One region of the Jeotgalibacillus malaysiensis genome, then DNA from elsewhere that is predicted to be linked to it. Evidence: riboswitches for the same ligand, from Rfam matches in the RefSeq annotation. Region 1 holds a riboswitch; the other holds the start of a gene.
The links. A riboswitch is a leader RNA that binds a small molecule or an ion and turns the genes downstream of it on or off. The one in region 1 is predicted to bind thiamine pyrophosphate.
Positions count from the first base shown of each region.

Region 2: another riboswitch for thiamine pyrophosphate. It lies ahead of tenI (thiazole tautomerase TenI); the one in region 1 lies ahead of LG330_RS01345 (3-oxoacyl-ACP reductase).

Region 1 covers NZ_CP085252.1:247,963-252,392, reverse strand. Annotated here, with positions in the region: gene LG330_RS01355 (LLM class flavin-dependent oxidoreductase) at 1-713, opposite strand, end outside; gene LG330_RS01350 (hypothetical protein) at 703-831, opposite strand; TPP riboswitch at 939-1,039, opposite strand; gene LG330_RS01345 (3-oxoacyl-ACP reductase) at 1,165-1,917, opposite strand; TPP riboswitch at 2,073-2,173, opposite strand; gene LG330_RS01340 (DMT family transporter) at 2,410-3,273, opposite strand; partial or broken gene LG330_RS01335 (alpha/beta fold hydrolase) at 3,479-3,997, opposite strand.
Region 2 covers NZ_CP085252.1:3,481,079-3,485,508, reverse strand. Annotated here, with positions in the region: gene thiS (sulfur carrier protein ThiS) at 2-205, opposite strand; gene thiO (glycine oxidase ThiO) at 211-1,347, opposite strand; gene tenI (thiazole tautomerase TenI) at 1,369-2,106, opposite strand; TPP riboswitch at 2,102-2,202, opposite strand; gene LG330_RS18075 (DUF421 domain-containing protein) at 2,577-3,302, opposite strand; gene LG330_RS18070 (LLM class flavin-dependent oxidoreductase) at 3,408-4,430, opposite strand, start outside.

The sequences.
Region 1 (4,430 bases):
ACAGAATAAACGGCATCAGCATATTTTGAAGCGAGCTCGATCCCTTGACCGGATGCGCCAGCCTGCATCGATACCGGCTTGCCTTGAGGACTTTTTGGCGTCGTTAATGGTCCTTTTACTTTAAAGTATTTACCTTGATGATTGATAGGTTTTATATTAGCAGAGTTGATTAGTTTGTTTTCTGTACGTTTATATAAAAGTTCCTTACTATCCCATGACAAAAAAAGTTGATTCATTAAATCAGCAAATTCCTCAGCTTTTTCATATCGTTTATTGCGTGGAGGCAACTCTTCTAAACCATGATTATGAGCTTCCCAATCTGTCATTGATGTAACTAAATTCCATCCAACTCTCCCTTTCGTTATATGATCGAGACTTAGCAGCTGTCTTGCTGCAGTGAAAGGATTAGAAAAAGTACTTGAGATGGTCGTCACTAAGCCTATATATTCCGTGACTTGTGAAATAGCAGTCAAGTTCACTACCGGATCAAGCCAAAAAGCCGGTAATACACGATCATTTTCTGCCCGTAACGATTGATTGTCAGCAAAAAATACTGCATCGAAACATCCATACTCCGCCAGCTTTGCTAAAGATTGATAATACGAAACTTCTCCGATCTGTTCAATGCTTGAATCCTCCATTAACCAGGCAACCTGATGATGGCCACACCCAATTAACAGCACACCTAAATGTAATTGTTTTTTACTCTTCATAAGCATTTACACCTTCAATCTGTATATTTGTGTTTTCATCGATGGCCTCGATAATATGTGCTAATTGTTCCGGCTTTTGCATTCCTGTTGAGCTAACCTGTAATTTTTGCTTTCCCATACATTTCCCGCTCTCACTTTCGTTCTCAGAGCAGATAAAATATTAGCTGACACATAAAAAACCACTTCAGCGGAGAAGTGGTTTAGGCTATACCTTAAAATCGTCTCAGTATATAGCAGCCACTTCCCTACGCTGGTTTTAACCAGATCAGGTTCAAAGGGTCCGGATATCTCCATCTCAGTCTAAATAGACTCCCCCAGTGTTTTTATATAAAATTTTTAAGAACCAAAGTAATTATGGCCTCGTCTGCAGTAGATTGATCTCATCGTATAGGGTGTTCTCTAAAAAATAATCCGTCTGAGAGACCGTCGCGCTGAAGTGTAAGTTAAGTCATTAGTTCATTGTTAGACCGCCATCGACTGTAAAGTTTTGACCTGTAATGCCAGCAGCATTTTCTGAAGCCAGATAAGCGACCATATTGGCCACATCTTCAGGAGTCGTTACTTTTTTTAATGGCGTTGACTGAGCAATTAACTCAAATACTTCCGGAGTAGTGACGGAACTGGCATCAGTCATCTTCAGCAAACCGCCTGAAACTACATTTGCTTTTATACCATATTGCCCTAACTCCGCAGCGATATTACGCGTAAAACCAATCAGTCCAGCTTTAGCTGTTGTATATTCATGATAAGGGACAACGGGGTTTTGATATAAATTAGTTCCAATGCTGATAACACTTCCATTCTTACGTTCTATGAATTGTGGTAATACACTTTGAACTACATTAAACGCAGCTTTTAAAGTTCCATCTAATTGCCTTTGATAATCTTCCCAGGAAAGATCTTTAAAAGGCTTTTGACCCGTCGGATCAAACTTGAAGTCTACTAAAGCATTATTCACTACAACGTCTATTTGACCAAAGTGCTGGGTTGCCTGCTCGATTAGCGCTTCCACTTCTTTTCGATTTGTAACATCCGCGCGAATCGCAATTGCATGCTCTTGTCCGAGTTCATTAACAAGTTCTTCAGCGGCATTTTGACTCTTATAGAAATTAATAACTACTTTAGACCCCTGTTGAACTAAGGTTTTGGCGATAGTTGCTCCCAAACCTCTGCTACTGCCTGTTACTAATACTACTTTTCCCATTTTAACCACTCCTTCTTAATAGTCTTGATGACACTTAAATAATAAAGTGATAGAGATAGAGATAGAAAAAAACGCAGCTTTCCTATAGGAAAGCTGCGTAAATATCCATAATTACATTGAAAAATTAAGGCGCCTGCGACCTTAAAATATGTTATGTAATGAAATCTACACTTTCCTACGCTAGTTTTAACTAGTTCAGGTTCAAAGGGTTTGAGTAAACACTCATCTCAGTTATATAACACCCCTAGTGATTATATTTAAGTTAGCCCTACTTTATATTTTTTAGAAATTCAAGTCAAGTTATAGTTGCTTTTTTTATAACAGGATCTATTGAATATCATTCAAACCACATTTGTTCTCTCATAAAGTTCACGTTGTAAAAATCGTAAAGCACTCTTCATTTTATCCGAAAAGAAATTTTTCCTTATAGCCAAAAATTAATTCGTAAAACCCTTATTCAAAAAACTTAAAATCAGTGCGAAAAACGACTACTTATTTTTTCAGACTGGCTAAAATCGCTCCTATGATTGCTATGACTCCACCAACCAGCGTAATCGTGTTGATTCCTTCATTTAAGACGATCACCCCGAGAATGACGGTCCAAATCGGTAATAAATTTATAAATGGAGCAGCAGTACCTGGTCCTAGTATTTTAACACCGGCATTCCAGGCTAAGTATGCAGCAACTGAGGCAAATGTACTCACATAAAACAGGGCTAACCAGGCCATTCCATCCATCTGAACAGCATTCATGTCAACTGTGCCTATACAACTGATCAGACTTAAAATCGTTCCATATACCGCAGCTCCTGCTGTCAGTGTCAGAGGATCAGTAGCTTTTCCATATTTTCTGCCTAAAACAGTATAAAGCCCCCAGGCAATACAGGATATGATGATTAATACCTCTCCAGCTAATGCATTTCCAAATGATTCTATGTTTTCTTTTCCTTGTATGAGTATAACGACCCCAATGATTGAAATGACGGTACCAATCCAGGATTTTACTTTTATTTTTTCTTTTAGCAGGATAAAAGAGAAAATTAATATACTTACAGGAATTCCTGCTACAATCATTCCAGCCTGTGAAGAGCTAATTTCTCTTAGACCCATATATGTTGTGGTAGAAAAGATAAAGATACCGAAGAACCCAAGAATAAGGAACTCTTTCCACCTTGAAAAGATAGGAAATGGCTTTTTATTAATGACCAGTAATCCCCACAATAGCAGGGAAGAAATCGCCCATCTGACTGTATTCAATAAAGTTGGAGGCAGCGCGTCACTTAAGTAACGCCCCGCTATGTAATTACCTGCCCAAAAAAGGGTGGCTATTATGAGTAAAAGAAATCCTTTTTTCATGCTTCAGGTCCCTCTTTCTACGCTAAAAAAGGACATGACGATCCCCATTTAGTTGATGTGAAGTACCGCAGTTGAATACAATACTTCCGGTACATATATTTTTTACAGCCACTTGTTCTGCTTTAGTAAAGAACAGGATTTGTACTGTCAGACTCGTATTTATGAGAGTGAGCATCTTCTAATTTCAATCCTTCTCAATCTGATCTTATACCATGTTAATCAGCTTTTTTATTGCACTGACTACCACATCTGGTTCATCATGTTGTATGTAATGCGCACTGTTTTCAGCAATCACCAATTCGCCATCTGAGGATATTTCAAGAATCTCTCTCTGCATTTCATTCCATAACTTTTGGGATTCCTCTGAATAATGAGCTTTCTTACCAGCTGAAAGAACAATTAACGGGACATTTAATTTAATTCTGGTTTCTTTTAACTGCTTTAGGCTTTCCATGAATTCAACATAATTGCCTTCATAGACGAATTGTTTGTTGTACGCCTGTTGAAACTCCTGTGACATCGTCGGGAGAAATCTTTCTCTATAATCTTCAGGTGTAGAGTCAACCAGGACAAGTCCACAGACCTCATTTTGATATTCAGTTGCAAACATTCGCATATTCACTCCACCGAATGAATGACCTACTAAAATATAGGGAGGTTTAATTTCAGCTGCAATAAGAAGTTCCTTCAATTCCTTTACCATCTCACGGCTGGTTCTGGGACCGCAATTAAAACGACCAAAAATTAATCCACAATATCCAATCATATCTCCTTCATCTATCATGTAAATTATTACTATAAATTCAGTCTACACATAACTACTTAATGAAGTAAGTCCTTTTATAACGAAATGCCCCCTTCAGATAAAAATCTAAAAGGAGTAAGGCAGTGCAATTTTTTTAAAACTCCCTGTTATGAACACGTTGATGAATATTTACATCTGAAAATATCTATTTGAAATAGCATATACAGAGTTGCTTTATTCACTTAATTCTAACTTTCACTTATGCGATTGACTTGTATTGTCAGGATAGTGTTCAAGACAGAGAGAATTCCACTCTGACAAAAGTAAAAGACGGTTGCTATGCTTTATTTCAGCGCATAACCCCCGTCTTTTTTCTCTTTATACTTTGAAGCGTCACTCACAATTGGAATTT
Region 2 (4,430 bases), 360 kb from region 1:
CTTATCCGCCTCCTACAAAATGTACTAACTCAATTTTGTCTTGATCGAAAATGAGCGCTTCTGTATGTTCCGCTTTATCCATGATTTCAGCATTCTTTTCGACAATGACTACTTTATGCTGCAATTCAAAATGCTGAAGCAGTCCAGCTATCGTTTTCACTGTGTCTGGTACCTCTACCTGATCTCCATTGATCGTCAATCTCATTTTCTTCACCTCGCGATTGAATTTGTATTCCTGGTCAGCCGGTCCAGACGAAAAGAGGATAGATCGACTGCAGGTGATTTTCCTTCAATCAGATCCGCCATCACTTCTCCGGTAATTGGCGACAGTAATATGCCATTTCTAAAATGACCTGTCGCAATAAACAACCCCTTGTAATCGGGATGTTCATCTAAATAAGGCAGGCCGTCAGCGGTTTGCGGCCGGATACCGGTCCAGGCTTTTTCCCACTCGCCCTGCGATATGGAAGGTACCAGCTTACGGGCGTTTTCCATTAATGAAAAAATTCCCTCCAGCGTGACTTTTTGGTTAAACGTATTTGGCAGGACTGTTGCTCCTACAATGATTCTTCCGTCTTTTTTCGGGACAAGATAGCAGCCCGGCGTGAAAATGGTGCTTGTTAATAAGGGAGCCTCTGTCCGTACGGAAAAACATTCGCCTTTCACGGGATACATGTTGAGCTGTAGGCCTGTTTTCGTTAACAGCTTCTCGCTCCAGGCGCCACCTGTTACTACAACGTTACTGCTCATAAAATCACCTTTATTCGTAGTAACCCCTGTGATTTTTCCGTTAGAGAAATGCAGGGAATAAACCTCCAGACCTTCTTTAATCACGCACCCGAGTGCTGATGCGGACTTTAAAAAACCTAATGACAGCTGAGGTGCTGATACCTGACCATCTTTTTCAAGGTACATGGCCCCAATGACTTCATTTGACAATGCCGGCTCTCTCTTTCTCGCTTCTTTACCAGTAAGCAGCTCCGCAGTTTCTCCATTCTGTTTGTGGATTTTACTGATTCTCTGGTGTTCCTGCAGATCCCGCTCAGTTAAGGCAAGCCTCAGCATGCCCTTTTCCACAAGCTCAATTTCAACACCGCTGGTCATCTTCAGCTCATCTGCCAGGTTGCCAAATAACGCTCTGCTCGTTCTCGCTAATTGAAAAAGCGGACTCTCTCCATCTAACTCGGCCTGGGCGCCAAGCATTCCGGCTGCTGCTCCGGATGCTTTGCCTGCAAGTCGGTCTTTTTCCAGCAGCAAAACCTTCATTCCTCTTTTCGATAAATTAAACGCTATTGCTCCACCGATGACTCCGCCGCCAACGACTATGGCATCGTACGTTTTATTCATGTAACTCTCTCCTTACCTATTTCAGACATCATATTGTTTAGATAAATAGGATCGATATTGCTGTACCGCTTTTAAAGGGTTTTTTGCGCCCAATATCCCTGACATGACAGCGATTCCTTGTGCTCCTGCTCCGATCACATCTGCACTGTTTGCCGGTTTAATTCCACCAACTGCTATGACCGGAATAGAAATTGATTGAGATATAAAGCTTAGCTGCGCTAACCCTTGCGGAATTAATCCCGGTTTGGATTGAGTTGAATAAATATGCCCAAAGATGACATAATCCGCCCCTTGCTGCTCAGCAATTTGAGCTTCCTCAAGGGAATGAACTGAACAGCCAACTGTCAGGTTTTTAAATGTTTGTTTTACGAGCTCAACAGGCAGCGAATGAAAAGCTAAGTGAACGCCTCGCACATTTGTAACGCAGGCAACATCCGCCCGGTCATTAATGATTATTTTTGAAGGGGGGACTCCCGTGTTTATTAAAAGCTCTACCATTTCATATATTTCTTTTGCTGTTTTGGTTTTTTCACGCAAATGGATAAAATCGATTTCCGGATGAATGCTCTCAATCATGTCTGCTAATTGTTCAGATTTTTGTGTTCCTGTCGAGATCAAATGCAACTTTCCGGGTTTCAATATTTCGCCCCCTTTCTTTACACTTATCACTTTTCTTAAAAGAAAATCTCCTGACAAATAAAAAAAAACCACTCCAGCGATGGAGTGGTTTTGGGTATGTTTTATGAATGAATATAACATAGATCAACCACTTCCCTACGCTAGTTTCAACTAGATCAGGTTCGAAGGGTCCGGATTGCTCCGTCTCAGTCCCGAAAGACTCCCCTAGTGTTTTTATATTCAGTTTTTTTAAATTCTATAAAGTTAGCGTAACATCTTCTGTAGGATTTATCCAGTTCATTTTATATACAACGCTCTGAAGTGAAAATTCCAAGAAAAAAATTGTGTATTACTACCATAGTTGAAGCGTGCGGGAAGAACGCTGTGCTATCCTTCCTCCAGCAGGTTTCAATGAATTAAGATAACATCTGTAAATGAGAGTGGATTCAAGCACTGAAGATGACAGTTGCAATCAGTAGTGTAAATCCGGGCTTTCTCTGATTCATTTCTTACATATCAACCTGAATATACATGGAACTAACAATTGAGGCAGAATAAAAGGAATCCCGCTGCCTGAGTGAGAGGCAATGGGATTTTTGATCCATAACAACTTAATGTTTTATCGGTGGAATCGTGATATTTTTTTCATCATTTAGGGAAACATGTAACTCATGCTCCCGATTCATTGAAGCGAAAAAGACATCCCTTATATCAACAATGCCTTTGTTAGATAACTGTTGTTGCAGCCAGGCTTCATTCAGATTAAAATCCTTCAAAACGTTTGAATAAATGGTTCCTTCTATAATAACCGGAAAGGAAATAGCAGATGTTGTTTTTGCCATTTTCATATCTTCTAAGGTAACTGAATGCTTTTGTGGTTTCTTTAAAACGCTCAAAGAACCATTCGCTTCGATAATGGCTGTTTCAACTTCACTAATATCAAAAACGCTTTTTTCCCTGAGCATTTGAAGGATATTATCAATCGAATAACGGATTTTCTTCATGTTTTGATTGAGGAATTTTCCATTTTGTATAATCACAGTCGGTTCAAATGTCAGCAGTCTCCCTATTTTCCGGTTGGAAATCTTCCACTTTGCAACAACCTTCTGAAGAATGCCAAGCGCAATGACTGCAGCTGCAGTCGGGAGATGGTCAATATTTGGATCTGCAATATCGGCTCCAACAACTGCCCCCAATGTGAGGATAATTAAAAAGTCGAAGATCGGTAATTCCCCGATTGCCCGTTTTCCCATGAATAGGGTGACAAAGAGTAGCAGGGGTAAAATTGTAATGATTCTCCCAAGAACCAGAAGTATATCCTTTATAGATTCAACCATTTCTTTTACACCCCTATCTGCACTTTTAAATTACCATCCTCAGCTTAGTTTAGTCATAAAGAAATTAGATATTAAAAGCTTGCCCCAATGGTCGGCCGGACTTACCTATTTCTGCTGAGTAATTTCTGCCAGTATTTCAAAGGAACGGAGACGGGCTTTTTGATCGTAAACCTGGGCGATTGCCATGATTTCATCGGCTTGACTTTCATCCACAAACTTTTCCAGCTGTTCTTTTACAGTTTGAGGACTGCCGATAATCGAGGTGCCTAATTGACTCTCAAGGGCAGCTAATTCATAGTCGCTCGCTATATCCTTAATATTATCCACTGGCGGCTGCAATGGGATTTCGTTTCCGCGCATCAAATTCAAGAACTGCTGCTGTAATGTTGTAGCCAGCCATTCAGCTTCCTGATCCGTGTCGGCCGCAATGATGTTCAGCCCTACCATTGCATGCGGTTTGTCCAGTACTTTAGATGGCTTAAATGATCGGCGATACAGCTCGATAGCCGGCAGTGTGTTATGCGGTGAGAAATGGCTCGCATAAGCAAATGGCAGGCCAAGCTCTCCTGCCAGCTGGGCACTGAATCCGCTTGAACCTAACAGCCAAACAGGGATGTTTAGTCCCTCACCCGGAACTGCTCTTATACGACTAAATCCTTGTCCCAGAGAAGGGTCAAAGTAATTCCGGAGCTCAGCCAGCTGCTCAGGGAAATCTTCTCCTGAACTTCTTAAGTCACGTCTTAATGCACGTGCTGTATGCTGATCAGTACCCGGTGCGCGGCCCAGGCCAAGATCAATACGTCCTGGATATAATGATTCCAGCGTACCAAATTGCTCAGCAATCACAAGAGGTGCATGATTCGGCAGCATAATACCGCCTGAACCTACCCGGATTTTTGATGTGCCTGCTGCAACGTGGGAAATGACTACCGATGTTGCGGAGCTTGCGATAAACGGCATATTATGATGTTCAGCGAGCCAGTACCGGTTATACCCAAGCTTTTCAGCAAGCTGGGCCAGCTCCAACGTATTGCGAAAAGAATCAGCAGGTGTACTACCCTCTGAAATTGGAGCGAGATCCAGGACCGAGAATGGAATATCGGTCATTTTTTTTGTATGATTTTCAGA